3 regions of the Streptomyces sp. NPDC104367 genome follow, and region 3 is predicted to be linked to each of the others. Evidence: riboswitches for the same ligand, from Rfam matches in the RefSeq annotation. Region 3 holds a riboswitch; each other region holds the start of a gene.

Region 1 (10,412 bases), on a different contig from region 3:
GCCGTCGAGCCACTGGTCGGAGCCGGTGAACTGGGAGGCGTCGACGGGGGCGAAGGCGCCCTTCACCATGTAGCCGAGCATCTCGGTGTTGCCCATCTCGACCACGTCGGGGGCCTTGTCCGTGGCGAGGACGGCGTCCAGCTTGGTGTTCTTGTCGGGCCAGCCGTAGTACTCGTGCTTGATCTTGATGCCCGGGTGCTTCTTCTGCACGGCCGCGTCGGCGGCCTTGACCAGGTTCGGCCAGTTGTTCTGCGCGTCCACGGTGAGCCAGACGGTCAGCTCCTTGGCGTCCGTGCCCTTGCCGGTGTCCCCGCCGTCCTTCTTGTCACTGCCACACGCCGCGATGGAGACGACCATGCCCGCGATACCGATCGCGGCTATCAGCCTGCGCTTCACGCCACCCTCCTCAGGATGCCCACACACCCCCCGGGCCATGAGGCCGGGAATCTGGACCAATGGTGTAGACCAGTACCGGGAGCTTGGACCAGACCACGAAGCCTGTCAAGAGACCCAGAAACACCCCTGACCAGCTGTTATGCGACCTACATATGCAGGAACCTTTAAGTAAGAAGCCAGCGAAAAGAGCGGTGGCGGAGTACTCTCGTCCGCTAGACCAGTCGGCCTTGTGGACTAGACCAAAAGAGGCGGCGACGGTATACAGAAGGGATCACGACGTGACCCACACCCGGAGCCGGGAAGGCGGAGCATGAGCACCGACGTCAGCAGTGCGGAGAACGAGAGCGGGACAGCCGTCCGTACCGCGCGCGTGCCCAAGTACTACCGCCTGAAGAAGCACCTCCTGGAGATCACGGAGACCCAGGCCCCCGGCACCCCGGTCCCGCCCGAGCGCACCCTGGCCGCCGAGTTCGACACCTCCCGCACCACCGTCCGCCAGGCCCTCCAGGAACTGGTCGTCGAGGGCCGGCTGGAGCGCATCCAGGGCAAGGGCACCTTCGTCGCCAAGCCGAAGGTCTCCCAGGCGCTGCAACTCACCTCCTACACCGAGGACATGCGCGCCCAGGGCCTGGAGCCGACCTCGCAGCTGCTCGACATCGGCTACATCACCGCCGACGACCGGCTGGCCGGCCTGCTCGACATCGGCGCGGGCGGCCGCGTGCTGCGCATCGAGCGGCTGCGGATGGCCAACGGCGAGCCCATGGCCATCGAGACCACGCACCTGAGCGCGAAGCGCTTCCCCGCGCTGCGCCGCTCCCTCGTCAAGTACACGTCCCTCTACACAGCCCTCGCAGAGGTGTACGACGTCCGTCTCGCGGAGGCCGAGGAGACCATCGAGACCTCGCTCGCGACGCCGCGCGAGGCGGGCCTGCTCGGGACCGACGTGGGCCTGCCGATGCTGATGCTCTCCCGGCACTCCCTGGACCTGGAGGGCCGGCCCGTGGAGTGGGTGCGGTCCGTCTACCGCGGGGACCGCTACAAGTTCGTCGCCCGCCTCAAGCGGCCGCAGGACTGACCGCCGGCACCCTTCACGGAATCGGCATACGGAGACGCGAACTGCATCTTCCGCTGCACGGACGCCGTGACCTAGATTGCCTGCGCGTTACACAGGCGAACGGTCAGGGGACGGAGCCGCGGAATGTCGGATTTACCTGAAGTGAGACACCCGGTGGTGACACCGGTGCGCGTGATCATCGCCGTCTGCCTCGCCGCGCCCTTCGTGGCGATGCTGTGGGTGGGCTCGTACGCCAGGACGGATCCCGCGTTCATCGGGATCCCGTTCTTCTACTGGTACCAGATGCTGTGGGTGCTGCTCTCCACCGCGCTCACCGGCACCGCCTACCGGCTGTGGCAGCGCGACCAGCGCACCCGCAGGGCCGCGGGCGCGGACGGGGGTGTGCCGCGGTGAAGGACGGTGTGAACGGCGTCGCGCTCGGCGTCTTCGTCTTCTTCTTCCTGGCCGTCACGGTCATCGGCTTCCTGGCCGCGCGCTGGCGCCGGGCCGAGAACGAGCACTCCCTGGACGAATGGGGCCTGGGCGGGCGGTCGTTCGGGACCTGGATCACCTGGTTCCTGCTCGGCGGCGACCTCTACACGGCGTACACCTTCGTCGCCGTGCCGGCGGCGGTCTACGCGGCGGGCGCGGCCGGCTTCTTCGCGGTGCCGTACACGATCCTCGTCTATCCGCTGATCTTCACGTTCCTGCCGCGGCTGTGGTCGGTCTCCCACAAGCACGGCTACGTGACCACCTCGGACTTCGTGCGCGGCCGCTTCGGCTCCAAGGGCCTCTCGCTCGCCGTCGCCCTGACCGGCATCCTGGCGACGATGCCCTACATCGCGCTGCAACTCGTGGGCATCCAGGCGGTGCTGGACGTGATGGGCGTCGGCGGCGGCGACGGCACCAACTGGTTCGTGAAGGACCTGCCGCTGCTCATCGCCTTCGGTGTGCTGGCGGCCTACACCTACTCCTCCGGCCTCCGCGCACCCGCCCTGATCGCGTTCGTGAAGGACGGCCTGATCTACCTCGTCATCGCGGTGGCGATCATCTACATCCCGATCAAACTGGGCGGCTTCGACGACATCTTCGCCAAGGCGGGCCACGCGTTCGCCCAGACCAACCCGGCGACCGGCAAGCCGCGCGGCGCGCTGACCCCGCCGGAGGCGGGTCAGTGGACGTACGCCACGCTGGCGCTGGGCTCCGCGCTCGCGCTCTTCATGTACCCGCACTCGATCACCGCGACGCTCTCCTCCAGGAGCCGTGACGTGATCCGCCGCAACACCACGATCCTGCCGCTGTACTCGCTGATGCTCGGCCTGCTCGCGCTGCTGGGCTTCATGGCCATCGCGGCCGGGGTCAAGGTCACCAACGGCCAGCTGGCGATCCCGCAGCTGTTCGAGGACATGTTCCCGGACTGGTTCGCGGGCGTGGCCTTCGCGGCGATCGGCATCGGCGCCCTGGTCCCCGCGGCCATCATGTCCATCGCGGCCGCGAACCTCTTCACCCGCAACATCTACCGGGACTTCATCAAGCCCGACGCCACACCGAAGCAGGAGGCCCAGGTCTCCAAGATCGTGTCGCTGCTGGTGAAGGTCGGCGCCCTCGTGTTCGTGCTCACCATGGACAAGACGGTCGCCATCAACTTCCAGCTCCTCGGCGGCATCTGGATCCTCCAGACCTTCCCGGCCCTGGTCGGCGGTCTCTTCACCCGCTGGTTCCACCGCTGGGCCCTGCTGACGGGCTGGGCGGTCGGCATGGTCTACGGCACGGTCGCGGCCTACGGCGTGGCCTCCCCCACCCAGGCGCACTTCGGGGGCAGCTCCAAGGAGATCCCGGGCATCGGCCAGATCGGCTACATCGGCCTCACCGCCTTCGTCCTGAACCTGGCGGTGGCGGCGGTCCTGACCTTCGCCCTGAAGGCCCTCAAGGCCCCCGAGGGCCTCGACGAGACCGACCCGCGGGACTACACGGCCGACGCGGGCGACCCGGACGTGGAGGTGGAACTGCCGCCGGCCGTGGCGCCCCTCTAGCGGCGCGGGGAACCGCGCGAGCAAGCCACCCCGCCCGCAGCGGGCCGCCGGGAACCAAGCGCGACGGCGGCCCGCCGTCGTACACACCCACCCGCAGGGACATCGACCGCGCACGGGCCGTCCCGGGGTGCACGGGCGTCGTGCTGTCGACCCGGCGGACCCTGCGCGGCGCCCACCGGATCTACGAACGCCTGGGCTTCGTCCGCACACCAGACCGGGACCGGAATCCCCTGCCGGAGCTGCCGGAGATCACCCTCCTCACCTACGAGCTGACGCTCCGACACCACCGCGACACAACATCTGGGGGTGACACCGCAGCCCGGCACTAGATGTATGCTCATGCTCGCTGTCGCCGCAGGGGAATCCGGTGTGAATCCGGAACTGTCCCGCAACGGTGTACTTGCGCACATCTGTGCGCAGGAGTCAGTCCGAGGACCTGCCGACAGCACGCCCGGCCGTCCGGCCCGGGTGTTCTGACGTCCGGGCCTCGTGGAGTGGGCCGGGGACGCGACACGCGTGTGCTCGCTCGTGTGCTGCTCCCTGCCCTCCGCCAGGCCCCGTGCCGAGCGAGGGAGAGCCCCCACGTGACCATCGCGCCAGCCGACCCGGCTTCAGCGACCATCTCCGTGGCATCCGTGGAAGAGGACGGTCCCGGTACCGCGCTGCTGCGGACCCTGACCGAGCTGACCGCCGACCTCCCCGACGCCGACCCCGGCCGGGTCGCCGCCGCCGCGTTGCGCGGCCGGTCCGCGCGGGCCGACGAGTCGGAGTTGCGCGAGCTGGCCACCGAGGCCGCCGCCGGGCTCATCTCCGAGGACCCCGTCTACTCCCGGCTCGCCGCCCGGCTGCTGACGGTCTCCGTCCGCGCCGAGGCCGCTTCCCAGGGGGTGACCTCCTTCACCGGGTCCGTCGCCGTGGGCCACCGCGAGGGCCTCGTCGCCGACCGGACCGCCGAGTTCGTACGGCTGCACGCGGACCGCCTCGACGCCCTGGTCGACCCGGCCGCCGACGACCGCTTCGGCTACTTCGGCCTGCGCACCCTGCACAGCCGCTACCTGCTGCGCCACCCGATCACCCGGCACGTGATCGAGACGCCCCAGTACTTCATGCTCCGGGTCGCCGCCGGCCTCGCCGAGGACGACACCGCGCGTTCCGTGGACGAGGTCGCCTCGCTCTACGGCCTGATGAGCCGCCTCGACTACCTCCCCTCCTCCCCCACCCTCTTCAACTCCGGCACCCGGCACCCCCAGATGTCGTCCTGCTACCTCCTCGACTCCCCGCTGGACGAGCTGGACTCCATCTACGACCGCTACCACCAGGTCGCCCGGCTCTCGAAGCACGCCGGCGGCATCGGGCTGTCGTACAGCCGGATCCGCTCCCGCGGGTCGCTCATCCGCGGGACCAACGGGCACTCCAACGGCATCGTGCCGTTCCTGAAGACGCTGGACGCCTCGGTCGCCGCGGTGAACCAGGGCGGCCGGCGCAAGGGCGCGGCCGCGGTCTACCTGGAGACCTGGCACTCCGACCTCGAGGAGTTCCTGGAGCTGCGCGACAACACCGGCGAGGACGCCCGGCGTACGCACAACCTGAACCTCGCGCACTGGGTGCCGGACGAGTTCATGCGCCGGGTCAACGCCGACGAGCCGTGGTCGCTGTTCTCCCCGGCCGACGTGCCGGAGCTGGTGGACCTGTGGGGCGCGGAGTTCGACGCGGCCTACCGCAAGGCCGAGGCCGACGGGCTCGCGCGCAAGACCATCCCGGCCCGCGACCTGTACGGCCGGATGATGCGCACCCTCGCCCAGACCGGCAACGGCTGGATGACCTTCAAGGACGCGGCCAACCGCACGGCCAACCAGACGGCCGTGCCCGGCCATGTCGTCCACTCCTCCAACCTCTGCACGGAGATCCTGGAGGTCACGAACGACGGCGAGACGGCGGTCTGCAACCTGGGCTCGGTCAACCTCGGCGCGTTCGTGGCCGGCGGGGACATCGACTGGGACCGTCTGGACGAGACCGTCCGCACCGCCGTGACCTTCCTCGACCGGGTCGTCGACATCAACTTCTACCCGACCGAGCAGGCGGGCCGCTCCAACGCCAAGTGGCGTCCGGTCGGCCTCGGCGCGATGGGCCTCCAGGACGTCTTCTTCAAGCTCCGGCTGCCCTTCGACTCCCCCGAGGCCAAGGCGCTCTCCACCCGGATCGCCGAGCGGATCATGCTCGCCGCGTACGAGGCGTCCGCCGACCTCGCCGAGCGCGGCGGCCCGCTGCCGGCCTGGGAGAAGACCCGTACCGCGCAGGGCGTGCTGCACCCCGACCACTACGGCGTCGAGTTCACCTGGCCCGAGCGCTGGGCCGCGCTGCGCGCGCGGATCGCGACGACCGGCCTGCGCAACAGCCTGCTCCTCGCCATCGCGCCGACCGCCACCATCGCGTCCATCGCGGGCGTGTACGAGTGCATCGAGCCGCAGGTCTCCAACCTCTTCAAGCGCGAGACGCTCTCCGGGGAGTTCCTCCAGGTCAACTCGTACCTGGTGCAGGACCTCAAGGACCTCGGCGTCTGGGACGCCCGCACCCGTGAGGCGCTGCGCGAGGCGAACGGCTCGGTGCAGGACTTCATGTGGATCCCGGAGGACGTACGGCGGCTGTACCGCACGGCGTGGGAGATCCCGCAGCGCGGTCTGATCGACATGGCCGCGGCCCGCACCCCGTACCTGGACCAGGCCCAGTCCCTGAACCTCTTCCTGGAGACGCCGACCATCGGCAAGCTCTCCTCGATGTACGCGTACGCCTGGAAGTCGGGGCTGAAGACGACGTACTACCTGCGCTCGCGCCCGGCGACCCGCATCGCCCGCGCCGCCCAGGCCCAAGCCACCGTGCCCGTGCAGCAGACGGCTCCCGAGGACGCCGTCGCCTGCTCCCTGGAAAACCCCGAGTCCTGCGAGGCCTGCCAGTGATGTCCAGCAAGAACCTTCTCGACCCCGGCTTCGAGCTCACGCTCCGTCCGATGCGCTACCCGGACTTCTACGAGCGCTACCGGGACGCCATCAAGAACACCTGGACCGTGGAGGAGGTCGACCTCCACTCGGACGTCGCCGACCTCGCGAAGCTCAGCCCCTCGGAGCAGCACCTCATCGGCCGGCTGGTCGCCTTCTTCGCGACCGGTGACTCGATCGTGGCGAACAACCTGGTGCTGACGCTCTACAAGCACATCAACTCCCCGGAGGCGCGTCTGTACCTGTCGCGCCAGCTCTTCGAGGAGGCCGTGCACGTCCAGTTCTACCTGACCCTGCTGGACACCTACCTCCCCGACCCGGAGGACCGCAACGCGGCCTTCGCCGCGGTCGAGAACATCCCCTCCATCCGGGAGAAGGCGGAGTTCTGCTTCCGGTGGATGGACTCGGTGGAGAACCTGGACCGCCTGGAGTCCAAGGCCGACCGCCGCCGCTTCCTGCTCAACCTGATCTGCTTCGCCGCGTGCATCGAGGGCCTGTTCTTCTACGGCGCGTTCGCGTACGTCTACTGGTTCCGCAGCCGGGGTCTGCTGCACGGTCTCGCCACGGGCACCAACTGGGTGTTCCGCGACGAGACGATGCACATGAGCTTCGCGTTCGACGTGGTGGACACGGTCCGCAAGGAGGAGCCGGAGCTCTTCGACGACGAACTCCGCGAGCAGGTCACCGACATGCTGCGGGAGGCCGTCGAGGCGGAGCTGCAGTTCGCCCGGGACCTGTGCGGTGACGGCCTGCCGGGCATGAACACCGACTCGATGCGCCAGTATCTGGAGTGCGTCGCCGACCAGCGGCTCGGCCGCCTCGGCTTCGCCCCGGTGTACGGCTCGGAGAACCCGTTCTCCTTCATGGAGCTGCAGGGCGTTCAGGAGCTGACGAACTTCTTCGAGCGCCGTCCGTCCGCGTACCAGGTGGCGGTGGAGGGCACCGTCGACCTGGACGAGGACTTCTGAGCCTGCCGCTCGCGGGCCTCCCGGTCCTCGCGGGCCTCCCGGTCCTCGTGGGCCTCCCTGATCTGCCGGTCGATGCGCCTGTCGCGCAGCACGCCGAGCACGGACGGGAGGGCCATGAGGACCAGGATGCCGAGGACCAGCACCATTCCGACGAGACCTTCGATCTGGTTTGTGTTCATGGACACCACTGTCCCGCCGGACAGTCCTTACCGTGAGTGGCAGCACTGCCATACAGCCTCGAATTACTGCCATCGGCGAGGCACACTGGGGTCATGCTGAACAACGTGGCGGCGGTGCTCCTGGACGGCGTGCACCCCTTCGAGCTCGGGGTGGTCTGCGAGGTCTTCGGCCTGGACCGCTCCGACGAGGGGCTGCCGGTGTACGACTTCGCCGTGGTCTCGGCCGAGGGCCCGGCCCTCGGCACCCACGTCCCCGGCCTCACCATCAGCACGCCGTACGGTCTGGACCGGCTGGAGGAGGCCGATCTGATCGCGGTCCCGGCCGCCGGCTCCACTGTCGCCCGGGTCTACCCGCCCGAGCTGCTCGACGCGCTGCGCCGGGCGGTGGACCGGGGTGCCCGGGTGCTCAGCGTGTGCTCCGGGGTCTTCGTGCTCGGCGCCGCCGGGCTGCTGGACGGGCGCCGGTGCGCCGTGCACTGGCGCCACGCGGAGCTGCTGGCCCGCCGCTACCCGCGCACCCGGGTCGAACCGGACGTGCTGTACGTCGACGAGGACCCGGTGATCACGTCGGCGGGCACCTCGGCCGGCATCGACGCCTGTCTGCACCTCGTCCGCAAGGAGCAGGGCCCCGAGGTCGCCACGAAGATCGCCCGGCGGATGGTGGTGCCCCCGCACCGGGACGGCGGCCAGGCCCAGTACATCGAACGCCCGCTGCCGGAGCGCCCCTGCGACACGGTCGGCGGGGTGCTGGCCTGGATGACGGAGCATCTCGACGAGGAGGTCACCGTCGAGCAGCTGGCCGCCCGCGCCCTGATGGCGCCGCGCACCTTCGCCCGCCGCTTCCAGCAGGAGACCGGCACCACGCCGTACCGCTGGATCCTGCGCCAGCGGGTGCTGCTGGCGCAGGAGCTGCTGGAGGGCACGGACGAGACGATGGACGCCATCGCGGGCCGCACCGGCTTCGGGACGGCCGCCGCGCTGCGGTACCAGTTCGTGAGGTCGCTGGGCACCACCCCGAACGCCTACCGGCGCGCGTTCCGGGGCCCGGAGGCCGCCTGAGCGCGCGCCGGTGTCAGAGGCCGGCCCGGGACCGGCGGTTCACCAGGGCACGGGCGTCAGCAGCAGGCGCTGCGGACGCAGGGTGATGCCCACCCGGGTGCTGTCGTCCGACCCCGGGGCCTGCTCGAAGCGGTACCTGGCGCACAGGGCCGCCGTGATCAGGCTCAGCTGGGTCATGGAGAAGTGGTCGCTGGGGCACTTGCGGTTGCCGACGCTGAACGGGCTCATGGCGTACTTGGGCACGTCCCCGGCCCGCTCCGGCAGCCAGCGGTCCGGGTCGAAGTCGAGGTGCCCGGTGTAGGAGTGCGGGTCGCGCTGGACGGCGTACGGGCTGTAGACGATGTCGGCCCCGGCCGGAATGCGATAGCCGCCGAGCTCGGTGTCGTTCTTGGCGCGGCGCGTCAATATCCATACGGCGGGGCGCAAACGCAGGGCCTCGACGACGACATTGTTGGTGTGCGCAAGTCGCCGGACGTGCTCGAAACCGACCGGTTGACCGCCCGTCACGGATTCGACCTCGGCCCGTACCTTCTCGGCGTGTTCCGGATGTCCGGCGAGCACCTGGAGCAGCCACATGATCGTGGACGCGACTGTTTCGCTGCCGGGGGTGAGTATCGCGACCACCTGGTCGTGGATCTCCTGTTCCCCGATGGGGTCGCCATTCTCGTCCCTCGCCGCCAGCAATGCGGTCAGCAAATCGTCCGGCTTTTGACCGGATGCCCGCCGCTCGGCGACGATCTCGTCGACGAGGAGATGCAAATCGGCCAGCGCCCGGTTGAATTCGCGGTTGGCCGGCAGGGGCAGTCGGTACAGCGGACCGAGTGGTACGACCATCCGGCGGTACATACCGCGGAAGACGCTCGCGAGATCGACGCTGAGCCGCTCGGCGCGCTCGTCCATGTACTCGCCGCGCAGCAGGCAGCGGGCGGCGATCCGGACGGCGACCCGGAAGGACTCGGAGGTGCAGTCGACGGTGTCGCCGGGCCGCCAGCGCTCGGTCAGCGCGTGCGCCTCCTCCTCCATGACCGGCCCGTAGCCGGGGATGGCGGAGAGGTTGAACGCGGGCTGGACGGTGCGCCGCTGGCGCCGGTGCCGGGGGCCGTTGGCGGTGGCCACGCCCTCCTTGCCGAGCAGTCCCTCCAGGGACTCCCAGAGCGGGCCGGCGATGAGGAAGTCGGGGTTCAGGGCGAGGGCGCCGGTGAGCGCCGGGGTGGTGACGGCGTACACCTCCTTGGGGCCGAGCCGGAGGCGGACCATGTCGCCGTGGGCGCGCAGCCCGGACATGAAGGCCAGCGGGTCGCGGACCAGCTTCAGGCCGTGGCCGAGGAGCGGCAGGCCGCCGCCGGCCAGGGGCGGATCCCGTAGTTCGGCGTGGGCCCCGGGGGTGGCGGGCCGGGCGGAGTCGACGGTCATTTCTCACCTGCCGCTTCGTTGTTGACGTACGGGGGCGTGGACCGGTCCTCCCAGCTGTCGACCATGTAACGGCCGGATTCGTGGTGGAACCAGTAGACGGAACTGAACCAGTTGCGCATATTGCCGACGCAGGCCTGCACGGCGACGGCTGTTTCCTTTCCGCGTACGGTGCCGTCGTCGATCCGTTCGGCGAACCGCAGCGCGTCCCGTTCGGCGACCAGGAATTCACTGATGCATTCCTCGACGCGTCGCCTGACTTCCTCGACCGCCTGTTCCAGGCTCATTCCCTCATGGGTGACGAGACTGATTCCGAGATT
Region 2 (10,412 bases), on a different contig from region 3:
CGGTGCGGTCGTAGGCCTGGGCCAGGGACGTGCCGTAGGTGATCGTGCCGTGGTTCCGGAGGAGGCAGCCGGCGCGGCCGGCCAGGGCGCGGAGCATGTTCCGGGCCAGCTCCTCGGTGCCGTACGTCGCGTACGGGGCGACCCGGACGGTGCCGCCGAGGGCGGCGGACATGTAGTGGACCGCGGGCAGCTCGGGGACGAGGGTCGAGACGGCGGTGGCGTGGACGGCGTGGGTGTGGACGACCGCGACGGCGTCGGTGGCGCCGTAGACCGCCAGGTGCATGGGGAGTTCGCTGGTCGGGACGAGGGTGCCGAGGACCTGGCGGCCGGTGAGGTCGACGCCCGTCACGTCGTCCGGGGTGAGGCGGTCGTAGGGCACGCCCGAGGGCGTGACCAGCACGGTGTCGCCGACCCGGACCGAGACGTTGCCGGAGGTGCCGACGACCAGTCCGTCGGCCACCGTGCGGCGGGCCGTGTCGACGAGGTCCCGCCAGGCCTCGGCCTCCGCCGTGCGTACGTCCCGCTGCTGCTCACCCATGCCCCGATCCTGCCAGCCGTCCCGCCGTCGATCGCGCCGGGTGGCCGGAGACCGGGTCGACCGGAGACCGGGTGACCAGGATCTCGTCCGTGGCCCCGGGCGCCGGCCGAGAGCGTTCACGGCGGGCAGCCGGTCAAGGGGCCACGGGGCGCAGGGCCGTAAGCGGAATGCCGACCCTCCCTCATTGACACCACCATGCCCACCCCAGTTCACCTTCCGTTCACCCAGGTTGCCTACGGTCCAACAGCTGATGACCTCTAAAGATTGTCTGGGTAAATGGAAAGCTTCTCGCTGATCCTCGCGATTGTGGTCATCACCGCACTCGCGTTCGATTTCACGAACGGTTTCCACGACACCGCCAACGCGATGGCCACGACCATCTCGACCGGCGCGCTCAAGCCCAAGATCGCGGTGACGATGTCCGCCGCGCTCAATCTGGTGGGCGCCTTCCTCTCCGTGGAGGTCGCCAACACGATCTCCAAGGGCCTCGTCGACGAGAACGGCATACGTCCCGAGGTCATCTTCGCCGCCCTGGTCGGCGCCATCCTCTGGAACCTCGTGACCTGGCTGGTGGGCCTGCCCTCCAGCTCGTCGCACGCCCTCATGGGCGGTCTGATAGGCGCCACCGTCGCCTCGGCCGGCGTCGGCGCGGTCCACGGCGACGTGCTCGTCACCAAGGTCCTGCTCCCGGCCGTCGCCGCGCCCGTGGTCGCGGGCCTCGCGGCGATGCTCGCCACCCGATTCTCCTACACGCTCTCGAAGAACGCCGAGGGCGAGGCGACCCGCAAGGGCTACCGCGCGGGCCAGATCGCCTCCGCCGGCCTGGTCTCGCTCGCGCACGGCACCAACGACGCGCAGAAGACGATGGGCATCATCACCCTCGCGCTGATCGCGGGCGGTTCCATCGCCCCCGGCTCGAACCCTCCCACCTGGGTGATCCTCTCCGCCGGCCTCGCCATCGCGCTGGGCACCTACATCGGCGGCTGGCGCATCATCCGCACCATGGGCACCGGCCTGACCGACCTCCAGCCGCAGCAGGGCTTCGCCGCCCAGACCAGCGCGGCCACCGCCATCCTGGCCTCCTCCCACCTCGGCTTCTCCCTCTCCACCACGCACGTCGTCTCCGGCTCGGTGATGGGCGCGGGCCTCGGCCGCAAGGGCGGCACGGTCCGCTGGTCCACCGCGACCCGCATGATGGTGGCCTGGGTGCTCACGCTGCCGGCCGCCGCACTGGTCGGCGCCCTCGCCGAGTCCGTGACGGACCTCGGCGACTGGGGCACGGCCCTCGTGGCCGTCTTCCTGGTGGCCGCCAGCGCCACCATCTGGAAGCTGTCCCGCCGCGAGGTCGTGGACAGCAGCAACGTCGTCGCCGAGGAGCCGGCCGGTGTGGTGACCACCGCGATCGCCGCCGTGACCCCGCCGCCCGCCGGCACCGTCTCCGTCACCGACGGCCTGACGGCCACGATCCCCTCCCCCGCCTCCCCCGCCGCCCCCGCGGCCGGCCCGGCCACCACCGTCTGACCCCGAGGAAGAACCGACATGACAATCGACTGGGCAGCCATCGGCTCCGTCTTCGGCGTCAGCCTCGTGGCCACCGTGGGTCTGGTGACCCTCTTCACCCTCGGCATCAAGGGTCTCTCCGCCCGCGAACGGGCCACGGCCCAGGGCGGCTCCGCGGTCCTCGCCGTCACCGCCGCCTACCTCTGCTTCGCGGCCTGCGCGGCCGCCGTGGCCTACGGCATCCACCTGATCGTGGCCAAGGCCTGACCCGGGCCGCCGCGACCACGGGCCGACCAGAGCCCGGAAGGCTCCTCCCCGACCGGTTCGGGGAGGAGCCTTCGGCGTGCCACGGCAGCCCCACCGGCCCCCCGATGTGGGCCTTCGCACACTCTCCCCGCGCAGGTCAACGGCAAGTTGACGGGTCTTCCGGGGGCGTGGTGGACTGCCGAGGCCATGTACGGCGGCAAGAGAGGAAGCCGGTGTGAATCCGGCGCGGTCCCGCCACTGTCACCGGGGTAGGTAGCCCCGGGAGCCAGGAACTCTCACCGCCGGTCTCGTCGAACCAGGGCGTGGACACCCTGAGTGAGGACACAACGCCATGCGCGGCTGCCGTTCGAGGTTCACCACCAGCCCGGCCACCGACCCCACGGCCGGCTGAGCCGATGGGTGCCGATCGCGTCTTCGCGTACGGCGCCGCCGCCGGCCTCCTCGGGGATCTGCTGCTCGGCGATCCGCGCCGCGGGCATCCGGTCGCCGCGTTCGGACGGGCGGCCGGGGCCGTGGAGCGGGTGCTGTGGCGGGACCACCGCGGGTGGGGCGCGCTGCACACCGCCGTGTGCGCCGGCGGCGCCGTGGCCCTGGGGGCGCTGGCCCAGCGGGCCGTACGGCCGTCCGCCACCGCCTCCGCGCTGCTCACCGCCACCGCCACCTGGGCCGTCGTCGGCGGGACCTCGCTCGCCCGGGAGGCCCGAGCCGTCGGACGCGCCCTGGAGGCGGGGGACGTCGAGGCCGCCCGCGCCCGGCTGCCGCATCTGTGCGGACGTGACCCGCAGGCCCTGGACGCCGACGGGATCGCCCGCGCGGTCGTGGAGTCCGTCGCCGAGAACACCAGCGACGCCGTCGTCGGCGCGCTGGTGTGGGGGGCCGTGGCCGGCGTGCCGGGACTGGTGGGGTTTCGGGCCGTCAACACCCTGGACGCCATGGTGGGCCACAGGTCGGCCCGTTACCGGCGGTACGGGTGGGCCTCCGCCCGCCTGGACGACGTGGCCGGCTGGCCGGGGGCACGGCTGACCGCCGTGCTGGCGACGGTCGCCGGCGGCGACGCCCGTGGCGCCGTACGCGCCTGGCGGGCCGACGCGGCCGGGCACCCGAGCCCCAACGCCGGGCCCGTGGAGGCCTCGTTCGCGGGGGCGCTGGGGGTACGGCTCGGGGGGACGCTGTCGTACGGGGGGCGGATCGAGCATCGGCCCGTGCTGAACGGGGAGGGACGCGCGGTGGCGGTCACGGACATCGGTCGGGCGGTGCGGCTCTCGCGCCGCGTCGGCCTGCTCGCGCTCGGCGTGACGGTCGCCGCGCGCCTCGTCGCGAAGGGACGGACGGCATGAACGGCGGGGGTCTCCTGGTGGCCGGCACCACCTCCGACGCCGGCAAGAGCGTCGTCACCGCCGGGATCTGCCGGTGGCTGGTGCGGCAGGGCGTGAAGGTCGCGCCGTTCAAGGCGCAGAACATGTCGCTCAACTCCTTCGTCACCCGCGAGGGCGCCGAGATCGGGCGGGCGCAGGCCATGCAGGCGCAGGCCTGCCGCATCGAGCCGACCGCGCTGATGAACCCGGTGCTGCTCAAGCCCGGCGGTGAGCAGAGCAGCCAGGTCGTGCTGCTCGGCAAGCCGGTCGGCGAGCTGAGCGCGCGGGGCTACCACGGCGGGCGGCAGCAGAAGCTGCTCGGGACCGTGCTCGACTGTCTCGCCGAGTTGCGGGGCACGTATGACGCGGTGATCTGCGAGGGGGCCGGCAGTCCGGCGGAGATCAACCTGCGCCGGACCGACATCGTGAACATGGGGATCGCCCGCAACGCCGGGCTGCCCGTGCTCGTGGTCGGCGACATCGACCGCGGGGGCGTGTTCGCCTCCTTCTTCGGCACCGTCGCCCTGCTCTCGCCCGAGGACCAGGCGCTCGTCGCCGGGTTCCTGGTCAACAAGTTCCGGGGTGACGTCTCCCTGCTGGAGCCCGGCCTCGACATGCTGCACGGGCTCACCGGGCGGCACACCTACGGCGTCCTGCCCTTCCGGCACGGCCTCGGCATCGACGAGGAGGACGGGCTCAGGGTCTCGCTGCGCGGCACCGTACGCGAGTCCAGCACCGCCCCGCCCGTCGGGGAGGACGTGCTGCGGGTCGCCGTCTGCGCCGTCCCGCTGATGTCCAACTTCACCGACGTGGACGCGCTCGCCGCCGAACCCGGCGTCCTGGTGCGGTTCGTGGACCGGCCGGAGGAACTCGCCGACGCCGACCTCGTCGTGATCCCGGGGACCCGGGGGACGGTCCGGGCCCTGGAGTGGCTGCACGAGCGGGGGCTCGCGGACGCGCTGCGGCGCCGGGCCGCCGAGCAGCGGCCCGTCCTCGGCATCTGCGGCGGCTTCCAGATGCTCGGCGAGCGGATCGAGGACGAGGTGGAGAGCCGGCGGGGCCTGGTGGACGGGCTGGGCGTGCTGCCCGTCCGCGTCCGCTTCGCCCGCGAGAAGACCCTCACCCGGCCCGTCGGGGAGGCCCTCGGCGAGCGGGTCGAGGGGTACGAGATCCATCACGGGGTCGCCGAGGTGACCGGCGGAGACGCCTTCCTGGACGGCTGCCGGGTCGGACAGACCTGGGGCACCCACTGGCACGGCTCACTGGAGTCGGACGGTTTCCGGCGGGCCTTCCTGCGCGAGGTGGCGGCCGCCGCGGGCCGCCGGTTCGTGCCGGCCCCCGACACCTCGTTCGCCGGGCTGCGCGAGGAGCAGCTCGACCGGCTCGGCGACCTGATCGAACAGCACGCGGACACGGACGCGCTCTGGCGGCTCATCGAGTCGGGCGCGCCACAAGGACTGCCTTTCATTCCACCGGGAGCGCCCGCATGAGCACAGTGTTGTTGTTGTCGACCGCCGACACCGATCTGCTGGCGGCCCGGGCCGCCTCCGGCGCCGGCTACCGGATCGGCAATCCGACGCGCATCGACGTGGCCCAGGAGCTGCCCGCCCTGATCGACGGGGCGGACATCGCCGTCGTACGGCTGCTCGGCGGCAAGCGGGCCTGGGAGGACGGGCTCGCCGCGCTGCGGGCCGCCGGGATCCCGACCGTGCTGCTCGGCGGCGAGGCCGTGCCGGACGCGGAGCTGATGGCCGAGTCGTCGGTGCCCGCCGGGGTGGTGGCCGAGGCCCTCAGGTACCTCGTCGAGGGCGGGCCCGCCAACCTGCTGGAGCTGACCCGGTTCCTGTCCGACACCGTGCTGCTGACCGGCGAGGGGTTCGACGGGCCGCGGCAGATGCCCGAGTACGGGGTGCACGGCTCGCGGGTCCGCGAGGACGGCCGCCCGACCGTCGGCGTGCTCTTCTACCGGGCCCACGAACTGAGCGGCAACACCGGCTTCGTGGACACCCTGTGCGACGCCATCGAGGCGCACGGCGCCAACGCCCTGCCGGTGTACTGCGGTTCGCTGCGCGGCGCGGACGCCGGGCTGTACGAGATCCTCGCCGGGGCGGACGCGCTGGTCGCCACCGTCCTGGCCGCCGGCGGCACGCACGCCTCCGAGGCCTCGGCCGGCGGCGACGAGGAGGCCTGGGACATCGGGGCCCTCGCCGACCTCGACATCCCGGTGCTTCAGGGGCTCTGCCTCACCTCCTCGCACGCGGCCTGGGAGGGGTCGGACGCCGCCCTGTCCCCCATGGACGCGGCGATGCAGGTCGCGATCCCGGAGTTCGACGGGCGCCTGATCACGGTCCCGTTCTCCTTCAAGGAGCAGGGCCCCGACGACGTCCCGGTGTACGTCGCCGACCCCGAGCGGGCCGGGCGGGTCGCCGGGATCGCCGTGCGGCACGCACGGCTGGGGTACAAGCCGAACGCCGACAAGCGCGTCGCCCTGGTCTTCACCGCCTACCCGACCAAGCACTCGCGGGTCGGCAACGCGGTCGGCCTGGACACGCCCGCGTCGGCGGTGCGGGTGCTGGACGCGCTCCGGGCGGCCGGTTACGACCTCACCGAGTACCCCTCCGAGGGCGACGAGCTGATCCACCGCCTCATCGAGGCCGGCGGCCACGACGTGGAGTGGCTGACCGAGGAGCAGCTGGCCGCCGCGCCCGCGCGGGTGCCGCTGGCGGACTACCGGGAGTGGTTCGCGCAGCTCGACCCCGCGCTGCGGGACGCGATGACCGAGGCGTGGGGCGAACCGCCGGGCAACCTGTACGTCGACGGCGAGGACATCGTGCTCGCCTCCCTGCGGTTCGGGAACGTCGTCGTCATGATCCAGCCGCCGCGCGGCTTCGGCGAGAACCCGATCGCGATCTACCACGACCCGGACATGCCGCCGTCGCACCACTACATGGCCGCCTACCGCTGGCTGGAGCACGGATTCGGCGCGGACGCGGTCGTGCACATGGGCAAGCACGGCACGATGGAGTGGCTGCCGGGCAAGGGCCTCGGCCTGAGCGCCGGCTGCGCCCCGGACGCGGTCCTCGGGGACCTGCCGCTGATCTACCCGTTCATCGTCAACGACCCGGGCGAGGGCACCCAGGCCAAGCGGCGCGGGCACGCGACCGTCGTCGACCACCTGGTGCCGCCGATGGCCCGCGCCGACACCTACGGCGACCTGGCCAAGCTGGAGCAGCTGCTCGACGAGTACGCGCTCGTCTCCGACCTGGACCCGACGAAGGCACCGGCCGTGCGGGCGCAGATCTGGACGCTGGTCAAGGCCGCCGAGCTCCACCACGACCTGCATGTCGACGAGCAGCCACAGGACGGCGACTTCGACGAGTTCGTGATGCACATCGACGGCTATCTGTGCGAGATCAAGGACGTGCAGATCCGCGACGGTCTGCATGTGCTCGGCGGCGGCCCGGTCGGCGAACCGCGGGTCAACCTGGTGCTCGCCGTGCTGCGCGCCTCGCAGGTGTGGGGCGGGCAGGCCAACGCGCTGCCCGGGCTCAGGGCCGCCTTCGCCGCCCATTTCGGGCTCAGCGAGAAGGAGTTGCTCGCCGAGCCGGGGGCGCCGCTGAAGGTGCCGGCCGAGCTGTCGGACCTGGTCGAGGGTCCGTCGCGGTCCGCGGCCGACGCGATCGACCTGCTGGAGCAGCTGTGCCGCCGGGTCGCGGAGGGCATGGAGCTGCGGGGCTGGGCCGCCGACGACAGCCGGGCGCTGGTGCGGGAGGTGCTCGGCACCGAACTGCCGGACGCCGTCGCGGTGCTGGAGTTCGCCTGCCGGGAGGTCGTGCCGCGGCTCGCGCGCACCACGGACGAGATCACGCACATCCTGCGTGCCCTGGACGGCGGTTACGTGCCGGCCGGCCCGTCCGGCTCGCCCACCCGGGGCCTGGTCAACGTCCTGCCCACCGGCCGCAACTTCTACTCGGTCGACCCCAAGGCCATTCCCTCCCGGCTCAGCTGGGAGGTCGGCCAGTCGCTCGCCGACTCGCTCGTGCAGCGCTACCTCCAGGACACCGGCGAGTACCCGAAGTCGGTCGGCCTGACGGTGTGGGGCACGTCCGCGATGCGCACCCAGGGCGACGACATCGCCGAGATCCTGGCGCTGCTGGGCTGCCGCCCGGTGTGGGACGACGCGTCGCGCCGGGTGACCGGCTTCGAGGTGGTCCCGCTCGACGAGCTGGGCCGGCCGCGCATCGACGTCACGGTGCGTATCTCGGGCTTCTTCCGGGACGCCTTCCCGCACGTGGTCGGGCTGATCGACGACGCGGTGCGCACCGTCGCCGAGCTGGCCGAACCCGCGTCGCGGAACCACGTGAAGGCCCACGCCGACGAGGACACCGCCGAGCACGGCGACCGGCGGCGCGCGACCGCCCGCATCTTCGGCTCCAAGCCGGGCGCGTACGGCGCCGGGCTGCTGCCGCTGATCGACGCCCGCAACTGGCGCTCGGACGCCGACCTCGCCGAGGTGTACGCGGTGTGGGGCGGCTACGCCTACGGACGCGGCCTCGACGGCCGGGCGGCACGCGGCGACATGGAGACCGCGTTCAAGCGGATCGCCGTCGCCGCGAAGAACGTCGACACCCGCGAGCACGACCTCGTCGACGCCGACGACTACTTCCAGTACCACGGCGGCATGGTCGCCATGGTGCGCCATCTGACGGGTGCCAACCCCGAGGCGTACGTGGGTGATTCGGCCACGCCCGACCAGGTGCGGACCCGTACCCTCGGCGAGGAGACGCACCGGGTCTTCCGGGCGCGGGTGGTCAACCCCCGCTGGATGGCGGCCATGCGCCGGCACGGCTACAAGGGCGCCTTCGAGATGGCGGCCACCGTCGACTACCTCTTCGGCTACGACGCCACGGCGGGCGTGGTGGACGACTGGATGTACGAGAAGCTCAGCGCGGAGTACGTCTTCGACGCGGAGAACCGCGACTTCATGAAGAAGTCCAACCCGTGGGCGCTGCGCGGGATCACCGAACGGCTCCTGGAGGCCGCCGACCGGGGCCTGTGGGCCGAACCGGACGCGGAGACCCTGGAGCGGCTGCGCGCCACCTACCTGGAACTGGAAGGCGACTTGGAGGGCGACGAACAGTGAGCACCCCCTTCCCCTTTACCGCCGTCGTCGGTCAGGACGACCTGCGGCTGGCTCTGCTGCTGAACGCCGTCTCCCCGGCGGTCGGCGGCGTGCTGGTGCGTGGTGAGAAGGGCACCGCCAAGTCGACGGCGGTGCGGGCCCTCTCGGCACTGCTGCCGGCCGTGGACGTCGTCTCGGACTGCCGTTTCTCCTGCGACCCGGACGCCCCGGACCCGGCCTGCCCGGACGGCCCGCACGAGCCCGGCGCCTTCGAGTCCCGGCCGGCGCGGATGGTCGAGCTGCCGGTGGGCGCCTCGGAGGACCGGCTGGTCGGCGCCCTCGACATCGAACGGGCCCTCGCCGAGGGCGTGAAGGCCTTCGAGCCGGGCCTGCTGGCCGACGCGCACCGGGGCATCCTCTACGTGGACGAGGTCAACCTCCTCCACGACCACCTGGTCGACCTGCTGCTGGACGCGGCCGCGATGGGCGCGTCGTACGTGGAGCGCGAGGGGGTGTCCGTACGGCACGCCGCGCGTTTCCTGCTCGTCGGCACCATGAACCCCGAGGAGGGCGAACTGCGGCCGCAGTTGCTCGACCGGTTCGGGCTGACCGTCGAGGTGGCCGCCTCCCGCGAACCCGACCAGCGGGTGGAGGTGGTACGGCGGCGGCTCGCCTACGACGACGACCCCGCGGGCTTCGCGACGCGCTGGGCCGGCGAGGAGAGCGCCGTACGGCAGCGGATCGTGGCGGCACGGGAGTTGCTGCCGTCGGTGCGGCTGGGCGACGGGGCGCTGCGGCAGATCGCGGCGACCTGCGCGGCCTTCGAGGTCGACGGGATGCGCGCCGACATCGTGATGGCGCGTACGGCGACCGCGCTGGCCGCGTGGGCCGGGCGGACGGACGTGCTGGCCGAGGACGTGCGGCAGGCCGCGCTGCTCGCGCTGCCGCACCGCAGGCGCCGCAACCCCTTCGACGCGCCGGGACTCGACGAGGACAAGCTGGACCGGACGCTGGAGGAGTTCGCCGGGCAGGACGGCAGCGACGACGATCCGGACCCCGACGGTCCTGACGGTCCCGACGGTCCCGGTGGGGGCGGCGGGCGGCCGGGGCCCGACGAGGGGCCGCAGGACGACGGCGGCCCGGACGGCGCCGCCCGGCCGGAGGCCGGCGAGGGCGACGACGTGCCGGGGCAGGCGGGGGGCGGCGAGCAGGCTCCGGTGCGGGCCGCCGAGCCCTTTCGCACCAAGGTGCTGAGCGTGCCGGGGCTCGGCGAGGGGGCCGCCGGGCGGCGGTCCCGGGCGCGCACCGAGCACGGGCGCACCACGGGCGCGCGCCGGCCGCGCGGCTCCCTGACCAAGCTGCACCTGGCGGCGACCGTGCAGGCCGCCGCGCCGCACCAGCGGGCGCGCGGGCGGTCCGGGCCGGGGCTCGTGGTCCGGCGGGACGATCTGCGGCAGGCGACCCGGGAGGGGCGCGAGGGCAATCTCGTCCTGTTCGTGGTGGACGCGTCCGGGTCGATGGCGGCCCGGCAGCGGATGAGCGCCGTGAAGGGGGCCGTGCTGTCGCTGCTGCTCGACGCCTACCAGCGGCGGGACAAGGTGGGGCTGGTGACGTTCCGGGGCTCGGCGGC
Region 3 (10,412 bases):
GTATGAGGACGCTCGGCGGTGGCCGTCGCGCCGTGGCTGCTGTTGAGGGACACGCTCGCTTGCTCCAACGATTCAGATGTGTGCTTCGGCCGCCCACCGTTCCCGCCCCTTCTTGGCGTCCGCTTGGCGTCCGGCTTGGCGTGCGGCTCGGCACCCGGCTCTGCGTGCGGCTCGGCATCCGCCCGGCATCCGCCCGGCGACCGGCCCGGCGGCCCTCGACGTCTGCGCGTTTATCGTCTGTTGACGGGATCGACGCGGCACTCGGGTAGATTCCCCGGCCGTGCTGCGTTTGCGAGTCCTGGGTCCGCTGGGTGCCGAAGTCGCCGGGACACCGGTCGAGTTGGGTGCCCCGCGGCAGCGCGCCGTGCTGGCCCTGCTGATCGCGGCCCGGGGCGGTGTCGTCCCCGTCGAGAAGATGGCGGACGCGCTGTGGCACGGGGCGCCGCCGGCCAAGGCCACCGTGTCCCTGCACGCCTATCTCTCCAACCTGCGCCGGTCGCTGGAGCCGGGGCGTCCGCCGCGGGCACCGGCCACCGTGCTGGTCACCGCCCCGCCCGGGTACGCGCTCAGGCTGCCCGGCGACGCGGTGGACGCCTGGCGGTTCGAGACCTGGGTCGGGCGCGCCCGCGGGGCACCGGCCGAGGAGGCCCGGCGGCTGCTCGCCGAGGCGCTCGGCTGGTGGCACGGCCCGGCCTTCGCCGAGCACACGGACGAGGAGTGGGCCGCCACCGAGGTGGCCCGGCTGACCGGGCTGCGCGCCGAGGCCCGGGAACTCGCCGTGGCCGCCGACCTGCGCACCGGCCGGGCGGCGCAGGCGGCGGCCGACGCCGAGGTCCTGGTCCGGGACGCTCCGCTGCGGGAGGAGGGCTGGCGGCTGCTCGCGCTCGCGCAGTGGGGCTGCGACCGGCAGGCCGACGCGCTCTCCTCGCTGCGCCGCGCCGGCGCCGTGCTCCGCGACGAGCTCGGCTGCGATCCGGGGCCCGCGCTGCGCAGGCTGGAGCACGCCGTGCTCCACGGGCGGCTCGACGTGCTGCGCGCGGCCGTGCCGGAGCCCGTGGCCGACGTGCCCGTGCGCACCGGGCGCGGTCTGTTCATCGGCCGGGGCGCGGAGCTGCGGGCGGTGGACACCGCCGCGCGGGCCGCCCGGCAGGCGGGCGGTGTCGTGCTGGTCACCGGGGAGGCCGGTGCGGGCAAGTCCGCGTTCCTCGACCGGGCCGCGGCCCGGCTGCGGGCGGCCGGCTGGCGGGTGGTGATCGGCCGCTGCCCGGAGTACGAGGGCGCGCCGCCCGCCTGGGCCTGGGCGGAGGCGCTCGGCGCGCTCGCCCGCGCGGTGCCGCCGGCCAGACCCGACGAACTCGCCGTCCTGCTGCGGGAGTCGGCGGGCGCGGCCGTCCCGACCCGGGACGAGGCCACCGCCGGCCGCTTCCGGATGCACCGCGCCTTCGCCGCCTGGCTGCGCGCCGCGGCCTGCGAGGAGCCCCTCGCCGTGCTCCTGGAGGACCTGCACCGTGCGGACGCCGAGACCCTCGCCCTGGTCGAGGCGGCCGCCGCCGTCACCGGCGTGCCGCTGCTCACGATCGCCGGTTACCGCCCCGCCGACGTCGACGAGCACCTCCTGAAGACCCTGGCCCATCTGGCCCCGGGCGCCCCGCACCGGATCGCGCTCGGCGGCCTGCCCCCGCAGGACACCGCCACCCTGGTCGCCGCCGTCTGCGGGACGCCCGTGGCCCCGGCGACCGTGGCGGCCCTGGCCGAGCGCACCGGCGGCAACCCCTTCTACGTCCTGGAGAGCGCCCGGCTGCTCGCCGACGAGGGCGCGCTGGTGGCGGTCTCCGAGGTCCCCCAGGGGGTGCGGGACGTGCTGCGCCGGCGCCTGGCGCTGCTGCCCGCGTCCGCGCGGTCCGTCGTCCAGCTCACCGCCGTACTGGGGCTGGAGGCCGAGGTGGCGCTGCTCCTCGACGCCGCCGAGGCGGACGAGGAACAGGTGCTGGAGGGGCTCGACGCCGCGCTCGCCGCCGACCTGCTCGCCGAACCCGGGCCCGGCCGCGTCCGGTTCGTGCACGCCCTGGTCCGCGACACCGTCTACGCCGACCTGTCCGGCGTACGGCGGGCCCGGCTGCACGCCCGCGTCGCGCGGCTGCTGCGCCGCCACCGCCCCGGCGAACTCGCCGCCCTGGCGCATCACTTCGCCCGCTCGGGCAGCGCCGCCGACGCCCCGCTCGCGGTCGACTACGCGCTGCGGGCCGCCGAGGACGGCGAACGGCGCTACGCCCACGACGTCGCCGTCACCCTGATCCAGCAGGCGATCGACACGCACACCGCGGCCACCGGCGACGACGCGCCGCCCGACCGGCTGATCGAGCTGCTGGTACGGCTGCTGGGCGCGCAGGTGCGCACCGGCGCCACCGACGCCGCCCGGCGCACCCGGCAGCGGGCCGTCGCACTCGCCGAACAGGCCGACCGGGGCGACCTGGTGGCCGCCGTCTACGCGGCGTGGACCGAGCCCACGCCGTGGCGCAGCCGGCTCGAAGGACCGTACGACCGGGCCGCCGTGGCCCGTCTGGACCGGCTCGCGTCCGGTCCCGGCCTCGACGGTCCGACCCGTGCCCGGCTCCTCCAGGTCCTGGTCGACGCGGTGGCCGCCGAGGACGCGCCCCGGGCCGTGGCGGCGGCCGGCGCCCAGCTCGCGCTGGCCCGCGCCGACGGCGAACCCCGGCTGATGGCGGCCGCGTTGATGACCTCGGCGCGGCTGCTCCCGCACGAGGCCCGGGCCGCCGCCCGGCCACCGCTCACCGCGGAGCTGCGCGAACTCGCCCGCGAGCACGACCTGCCCGCCTACCGCTGGGTCTGCGAGCACCTGGACGCGATGACCGCCGCCGCCCGCAACGACCCCGCCGCGGTGCGGCGGCACACGGCGGAGGGTCTGCTCCTGGCCCGCCGCTACCGGCTGGTGTGGGCGCAGGGGCTCAGCGCGGCGACCTCCGCCATGCTGGCGGTGGTGACCGGCCGGTTCGACGCGGCGGAGGCCGGGTACGCCGAGGCCGACGCGCTGCTCCAGCGGGTCGGCGCCCACCACGCCACCGGGCTGCGCACGCTCGGGCTGATCAGCATGCGGCTCGCCCAGGACCGGGTGGCCGAGACCGAGCCGCTGGTGCGCGCGGTGCACGAGTCGGCGGGCGGCCCGGTCGCCGTGGCGAGGGCGCTGGTCCTGGCCCGCCTGGGCCGGCTCGACGAGTCCCTGGCCGTACCCGTCCCACCGGAACCGCTCCAGGACCATCTCTACGGTCTGGAGCTCGACTTCCGGGCCCAGCTGGCGGTGCTGCACCGCGACCGGGCGGCGGCAGAGGCCCTCCTCGGGCATCTGCGGCCGCTGCGCGAGCAGCTCGCGGGCGCGGCCGGGGCGGCCTACGCGGGCCGTCCCCTCGCCCACGCCCTCGCCGATCTGCACCGGCTCCTCGGCGCGGACCGGGAGGCGGCCGAGTGCTACGCGCTGGCCGAACGCACCGCCCGGGACTGGGGTTCGGCCCACCTCGCCGCGAACGCGCGCCGGGCCGCCGCGGAACTCGCCGGGCCCCGGTCGCGGCGGCGCACCGTCGCGACCTGACCGGGGACCGGCGGGAGCCCGGTCAGCCGCCGAGCGCTGCGTCGACCACCGCCCTGGCCTCCTCCTGGACCCGGGCCAGGTGGTCGGGGCCCTCGAAGGACTCGGCGTAGATCTTGTACACGTCCTCCGTGCCGGACGGGCGGGCCGCGAACCAGGCGTTCCGGGTGGTCACCTTGATGCCGCCGATCGCCGCGCCGTTGCCGGGCGCCTCGGTGAGCACGCCGGTGACCGCCTCGCCCGCCAGGGTCTCGGCGGTGACCTGGGCCGGGGAGAGCTTGGCGAGGAGGGCCTTCTCCTCGCGGGTCGCCGGGGCGTCGATGCGGGCGTAGGCGGGTTCGCCGAAGCGGGCGGTGAGGTCGGCGTAGTGCTCGGAGGGCGTCTTGTCGGTGACCGCCGTGATCTCGGAGGCGAGCAGGGCGAGCAGGATGCCGTCCTTGTCGGTGGTCCACACCGAGCCGTCCCGGCGCAGGAAGGAGGCGCCGGCCGACTCCTCGCCGCCGAACCCGATGGCCCCGCTGACCAGTCCGTCGACGAACCACTTGAACCCGACGGGCACCTCGACCAGTTGGCGGCCGAGGTCGGCGGCGACGCGGTCGATCATCGAGGAGGAGACCAGTGTCTTGCCGACGCCCGCGCCCGCCGCCCACTGCTCGCGGTGGCGGTAGAGGTAGGAGATGGCGACGGCGAGGTAGTGGTTGGGGTTCATCAGGCCGGCGTCGCGGGTGACGATGCCGTGCCGGTCGGCGTCGGCGTCGTTGCCGGTGGCGACCCGGAACTCGTCCCGCTTCTCGATCAGCGAGGCCATCGCGTACGGCGAGGAGCAGTCCATGCGGATCTTGCCGTCCCAGTCCAGCGTCATGAACCGCCAGGTGGGGTCGGTGTACGGGTTGACGACGGTGAGGTCGAGCCCGTGCCGTTCGGCGATCCGGCCCCAGTAGTCGACGGAGGCGCCGCCGAGCGGGTCGGCGCCGATGCGCAGGCCCGAGGCGCGGACGGCGTCCAGGTCCAGGACGCTGGGCAGGTCGTCGACGTAGGTGCCCATGTAGTCGTAGCGGGCGGTGGTGGGCGCGGCGAGCGCGGCCTCGTACGGGATGCGCTGGACGTCCTTCATGCCGCCCGCGATGATCCGGTTGGCGCGGTCCTGGATCCAGGAGGTGGCGTCGGAGGCGGCGGGGCCGCCGCTCGGCGGGTTGTACTTGAAGCCGCCGTCGGCGGGCGGGTTGTGCGAGGGGGTGACGACGACGCCGTCCGCGAGGCCGGTGGTGCGGCCCCGGTTGTGGGTGAGGACGGCGTGCGAGACGGCGGGGGTGGGCGTGTAGCCGTCGGCGCTGTCGACGAGGACGGTGACGCCGTTGGCGGCGAACACCTCCAGGGCGGTGGCCTTGGCGGGCTCGGACAGGGCGTGGGTGTCGGCGCCCAGGAAGAGGGGGCCGTCGGTGCCCTGGCCGGTGCGGTACTCGCAGATGGCCTGGCTGGTGGCCGCGATGTGGTCCTCGTTGAAGGCGGTCGTCAGCGACGAACCGCGGTGGCCGGAGGTGCCGAACGCGACCCGCTGGGCGGGGTCGGAGGGGTCGGGGTGCAGCGTGTAGTAGGCCGTGACCAGCCGGGCCACGTCGACGAGGTCCTCGGGAGCCGCCGGCCGGCCCGCTCGCTCATGCGGCATGAGTGCATTCCTCCGCAGTTGTTGATCGATCGCTCGCCGCCCATCTTTCCCTGTCGGGCGCGCGGGACGCGAGTGCGGCACCGGCCGGACGCGGAAGACACGGCCGGTTCACAGCCGCTTGCCGCCCGCTTCCCACAGAACCAGGCAATCGATATATCGTGATACTACTCAGACCGTATCGATGAAAGAGACCGGACGGAATCGAGGGGTTCACACATGTCGACCCAGCACGCCGACGGACCACTGCGGGACCCACGGGTCCAGGCCGTACTCGACCGGCTCCGCGGCGAACGGCGCCGTCCCGCCGGGGGCGGCCCGCGGGGCGGACACCACGATCCGCACGCCTTCCCCGACATCGGCTTCTCGATCCATCCGGCCCAGGGCGACCTGATCTATCTGCTCTGCCGGGCGATCGGTGCCAGGCGGGTCGTCGAGTTCGCCACCTCGCTCGGGGTGTCGACGCTCTACTTCGCCGCCGCGGTCCGGGACAACGGCGGCGGCACGGTGATCGGCTCCGAGATCGTCCCGGAGAAGGCGGCCGCCGCCCTGGGCAACCTCGCCGAGGCCGGCCTCGCCGACCTGGTGGACCTGCGGGTCGGGGACGCCCGGGAGACACTGCGGGACCTGGGCGGGCCGGTCGACTTCGCGCTCATCGACGGCTGGCCGGGCGGCTCCGGTCCCACCCTGGCCCGCCAGGTGATCGAGATCGTCGCGCCCCAACTGCGGCCGGGCGCTCTGGTGATGAACGACAACGCCGAGCCCGACTACCTCGACTGGATCCGCGACCCGGCCTCCGGCTTCCGCTCCCTCTCGCTGCCCCTCAAGGGCTCGACGGAACTGTCGGTGAAGGCGGACCCGCCGGCCGGCGCGTAGAACACGCGCGGCCGGGGAGAAACCGCGAGGGCCCCCGGACGGTTGCGGAGGGCCCTCGCGGGTGGTTCAGCGGGCGGCTGTCGCCGTCCGCGCGGCGGAGGGCGCCCTCGCCGGCTTCGGGTCGAGGACGCGCTCGGCCAACTCGCCGAAGAGCAGCCCGAATCCGGTCCACAGCACCAGCTGGATGGCGAGCGCCGAGAGCCGGAACCGCCACAGCAGGGCGGCCGGGAAGTCCGCCGGCACCTCGTTGACCACCGGCAGGAACTGGTAGGCCAGCCCGATGACGACGGCGAACGCGAGGACCGCGGCCGCCGAGGCCCACCAGGTGCCCAGGCGCGGTCGGAGCCGCTTGCCGAGGATGGTGGCGGCGACCGCCAGCAGGACGCTGAGCAGCATCATCAGGAAGTACAGCGTGGTGCGTCTGCCGATGGTGTCCGGGTCGCCCACCGACGGCGGGTTGGCCGGGTACTTGAGGAACGGCACCACGTACACGGCGAGCAGCGCGCAGCCGGACAGCAGCAGCGCGGTCGCCCGCGGGGAGAAGCGTCCGACGCGGCCCAGGGCGAAGCAGTAGGCCAGCGCGGCGATGCCGCCGAAGGCGACCCCGTACACCAGCACACCGGTGGCCAGGCCCGCGGTGGACTGGAGCGAGCGGGAGACGGCCTCCGTCTCGTGCTCGTGGGAGTGGGTGGCCTCGAAGCCGATCGCCCTGTCGACGGACGGCTCGCCCAGCAGGTAGGCGACGACCAGGGCGAGCACGCCGGCGGCGAGACCGGCGAGCATGCCACGTACCAGGAGGTTTCTTACGGTTGCGGAGTTCATGGGGTGTGCGGCGTCCCTCGCGTCAGTGGCAGGGGAAACCGAGCAGATGGCGGGCGTCGTGCACCCACTCGTGGACGTCCGTGCCGCTGAACACGGAGGTGGCGCCCTGCTCGGCGCCGACGAAGTAGAGCAGGACGAGCATCAGGATGCCGAAGAAGACCGCCCACGGAGCTATCGCGGACAGCGGGAGCTTGGCGGGAACGGCGGGTGTGCCGGCGGTCGGCGGAGCGACGGTCTGCGCCATGGCAGGACCTCCTCTGGGAGTTCGCGTCCCATCTCGGTGGTGCACAGGACGACGGCCACGGGTCTGACTCGCAAACACCCAGGGGCTGTTGCATACAGTGGCGCGACCGTACCGGATTCCCACCGGCTTCCGTCTCGCCGTCGTCGATATCGGACCGACCGTACCGCGTGTCAGGGGCACGGCCAAGACCGCCCCACCAGGCGTGATCTTCGTCTCGGGCCTGGCGGGCGGCCGCCGGTACGGCTCACCGGGGCGCGGTGAGGCCCGGTCCGCCCTCCCCGGGCGGGGCGAAGAAGCGTTCCACGTCGGCGTCGGCGACCTCGGCGAGGGTGGCCGGCGACCACCGGGGCCGGCGGTCCTTGTCGACGACCTGCGCGCGGATGCCCTCGACCAGGTCGTGGGTGGACAGGGCGGCGCAGGAGACGCGGTACTCCTGGTCGAGTACCTCCTCCAGCGAGCCGAGGCGCCGGGCGCGGCGCAGGGCGGCGAGGGTGACCTTGAGGGCGGTCGGGGACCTGGTGAGCAGGGTCTCGGCGGTCTCCTTGGCGGCCGGGTCGCCATGGGTGAGCAGCCGCCGCAGGATCTCCTCGACGGTGTCGGCGGCGTAGCAGTCGTCGATCCACGCCCGCCGGCCGGCCAGGTCCCCCTCGGGAGCGGACCGTACGTGCCGGGCCAGCGCCTCGGGCACGGGCAGGCCGGCGAGGTCGGCGAGGAGCGCGGGGATCGCGGCGGACGGCACGAAGTGGTCGGCGAGTCCGCACAGCAGCGCGTCGGCGGCGCCGATCCGGGCGCCGGTCAGGGCGAGATGGGTGCCCAGTTCGCCGGGGGCGAGGGCGAGCAGCCGGGTGCCGCCGACGTCCGGGACGAACCCGATGCCGGTCTCCGGCATGGCGATCCGCGACCGCTCGGTGGTGATCCGGACCCGGCCGTGCGCGGAGACGCCGACGCCGCCGCCCATCACGATCCCGTCCATGAGCGCGACGTACGGCTTGGGGTAGCGGGCGATCCGGGCGTTGAGGCGGTACTCGTCGCGCCAGAAGGCGGCCGCGGCGCTGCCGTCGCCGTCGCGGGCGTCGTCGTGGACGGCGCGGATGTCGCCGCCCGCGCACAGGCCGCGCTCCCCCGCGCCGGTGATGACGACGGTCTCGACGGCCGGGTCGTGCTCCCACGCGGTGAGGGCCTCGGCGATGCGCAGCACCATGGGGTGCGACAGGGCGTTGATGGCCTGGGGCCGGTTCAGGGTGATGTGCCCGGCCCGGCCGGTGGTGTGCAGCAGGACGTCGTCGTTCATCGGGACGCCTCCGCCGGATCGCGGGCCTCGGTGACGCACATGATCTCGTCGGTTCCTTCCGGGATGGACACGTCGGTCACGGCCGATCTTCTCGCGGCGGACCCGCGCACGGCACGACGGCCCGGGCACAGGGTGTTCCCGCGCGGGGCCGTTCATCGGTTTTCCTGACGTGTATGGGTCGGAAACATGTGCTGGACCGACCGCGGTCGGGCGTCGGACCCTTGGTGCGTGAACCGATCCCCCCGCCCCGGGGCGGCCTCGTGCTGACCCGTCTCGCGGCCGCCGTGGCCGTCCTGGGTCTGCTGACCGTCGTACCCGGCCCGGACATGGCGGTGGTCACCCGCCGTGCCCTCGCGGCCGGCTCCCGGGACGCGCTGCGCACCGTGTCCGGGATCGCGAGCGGCCTGCTGGTCTGGGGCGCGCTCACCGCGGCCGGGCTCGCCGCGGTGCTGGCCGCCTCCCCCACGGCGTATCTGACGGTCCGGCTGCTGGGCGCCGGCTACCTGGTGTTCCTGGGTGCGCAGGCGCTGTGGCGGCACCGCGGCACCGCGCCCGCCGAGGCGCGGGCACCGGGGCCGACGGCCGGGAGCGCCTGGCGGACGGGCCTGGTCACCAACCTGCTCAACCCGAAGGTCGCCGTCTCCTACACCGGGCTGCTCCCGGCCCTCGCCCCGCCGCACCTGCCCGCGGTCCAGGGCATGGCCCTGCTCGTCCTGCTCCACGTCGCCCTGACGTTCGCCTGGCTCGGCGGCTGCGTCCTGCTGCTGTCCCGGGCCCGGCGGGTCCTGGAACGGCCCCGGGTGCGCCGGGCGCTGGAGCGGACCACGGGTGTCGTGCTGATCGGCTTCGGCCTCGCGGTCGCGGCCTCCTGACCCACCACGGCGGAGGCCGCCTTCGGATCAGTCGCCGCACGGGACGGTCAAGTGCGCTCCACCGGCGCCCTGGGGGCAGCACGGCACCCGCGGGAAAGCGGGGAACCTCCATGACCACCCCACCCCGAGCGGCCGGGCGGTGGTGCTGCCCGACGGTGACGCGGACACGCGAACGCATGGTCGGGCCGGGACGGCCGGTGTGCGGTGCGGACATGGGCAAGCGGCTCCTACTCGTTTCCGGACGGCTCGGTCTGCCGAGGGAGGCGAGGGGGCGTCCCGCCCCCGTCGCACCGGGCTGCTCGCCCCCTGACGCCAGGCAGCCGGAGCGGAGGGCGGAAATAGGCGTTGCCGATGCCTCGTATCACCTGGCATCGCCGTGTCCCATGCCTGCGCCGGTGGCGGCACGGCCGTGCGGGTGCGGGGACCCACCGTTCTTGACGTGCCCATTTCCGCAGGGCCGGGGGTCCGCCGCCGGATCCCGACGAGTTCCCGTCCAGGCCTTTTCCGGTGGCGAGCGGGGTGGTTACGCTCCGGACCACTGCTGCCGCGAGGATGCGGCCGGAAGGGGACGTCCGATGGGCCTGGGAGCGATCGATCTCAACCTGCTGGTGGCGCTGGAGGCGCTGCTGGAGGAGAAGAACGTCACGCACGCCGGTGGCCGCCTGGCCATCAGCCAGTCCGCGATGAGCGGCTCGCTCGCCCGGCTGCGCAGGCACTTCAACGACGAGCTGCTGGTCCGGGTGGGCCGGGACTACGAGCTGACCTCCCTCGCCGAACAGCTGCTCCCGGTGGTGCAGGCGTCGCTGCACCAGGCCGAGGAGGCGCTCTCCCTCACCCGGCGCTTCGACCCGACGGACAGCACCCAGCAGTTCTCCGTGGTGATGTCGGACTACGTCATGACGGTGCTCGTGGAGCCGCTGCTGCGGACCCTCGCCCAGGAGGCGCCCGGGATCCGCCTGGACGTGTACCCGATCGTCGAGGGCCGGCCGGAGTCGGAGTCGCACCTGCGCGCCCGCGACCTGATGATCGTGCCGCTCGGCTTC

The links. Region 3 has a riboswitch for cobalamin ahead of ACZ619_RS08380 (CbtB domain-containing protein). Riboswitches for the same ligand answer to the same signal wherever they lie in the genome.
Region 1: another riboswitch for cobalamin. It lies ahead of ACZ619_RS17195 (ribonucleoside-diphosphate reductase subunit alpha); the one in region 3 lies ahead of ACZ619_RS08380 (CbtB domain-containing protein).
Region 2: another riboswitch for cobalamin. It lies ahead of ACZ619_RS03145 (cobalamin biosynthesis protein); the one in region 3 lies ahead of ACZ619_RS08380 (CbtB domain-containing protein).

What each region holds. Positions count from the first base shown of each region.
Region 1 covers NZ_JBVJND010000010.1:98,743-109,154, reverse strand. Annotated here, with positions in the region: gene ACZ619_RS17220 (extracellular solute-binding protein) at 1-396, opposite strand, end outside; gene ACZ619_RS17215 (GntR family transcriptional regulator) at 707-1,471, shown strand; gene ACZ619_RS17210 (DUF3311 domain-containing protein) at 1,595-1,864, shown strand; gene mctP (monocarboxylate uptake permease MctP) at 1,861-3,483, shown strand; partial or broken gene ACZ619_RS17200 (hypothetical protein) at 3,576-3,812, shown strand; cobalamin riboswitch at 3,817-3,941, shown strand; gene ACZ619_RS17195 (ribonucleoside-diphosphate reductase subunit alpha) at 4,068-6,437, shown strand; gene ACZ619_RS17190 (ribonucleotide-diphosphate reductase subunit beta) at 6,437-7,444, shown strand; gene ACZ619_RS17185 (hypothetical protein) at 7,357-7,623, opposite strand; gene ACZ619_RS17180 (helix-turn-helix domain-containing protein) at 7,717-8,682, shown strand; gene ACZ619_RS17175 (bifunctional albaflavenone monooxygenase/terpene synthase) at 8,722-10,095, opposite strand; gene cyc1 (epi-isozizaene synthase) at 10,092-10,412, opposite strand, start outside.
Region 2 covers NZ_JBVJND010000002.1:70,564-80,975, forward strand. Annotated here, with positions in the region: gene ACZ619_RS03130 (class II aldolase/adducin family protein) at 1-538, opposite strand, end outside; gene ACZ619_RS03135 (inorganic phosphate transporter) at 815-2,059, shown strand; gene ACZ619_RS03140 (hypothetical protein) at 2,078-2,305, shown strand; cobalamin riboswitch at 2,460-2,599, shown strand; gene ACZ619_RS03145 (cobalamin biosynthesis protein) at 2,701-3,642, shown strand; gene ACZ619_RS03150 (cobyric acid synthase) at 3,639-5,150, shown strand; gene cobN (cobaltochelatase subunit CobN) at 5,147-8,803, shown strand; gene ACZ619_RS03160 (putative cobaltochelatase) at 8,800-10,412, shown strand, end outside.
Region 3 covers NZ_JBVJND010000004.1:248,273-258,684, reverse strand. Annotated here, with positions in the region: gene ACZ619_RS08405 (hemerythrin domain-containing protein) at 1-53, opposite strand, end outside; gene ACZ619_RS08400 (BTAD domain-containing putative transcriptional regulator) at 281-3,604, shown strand; gene pgm (phosphoglucomutase (alpha-D-glucose-1,6-bisphosphate-dependent)) at 3,627-5,267, opposite strand; gene ACZ619_RS08390 (O-methyltransferase) at 5,484-6,140, shown strand; gene ACZ619_RS08385 (CbtA family protein) at 6,207-6,962, opposite strand; gene ACZ619_RS08380 (CbtB domain-containing protein) at 6,985-7,206, opposite strand; cobalamin riboswitch at 7,243-7,381, opposite strand; gene ACZ619_RS08375 (enoyl-CoA hydratase/isomerase family protein) at 7,451-8,497, opposite strand; gene ACZ619_RS08370 (LysE family translocator) at 8,758-9,369, shown strand; gene ACZ619_RS08365 (LysR family transcriptional regulator) at 9,945-10,412, shown strand, end outside.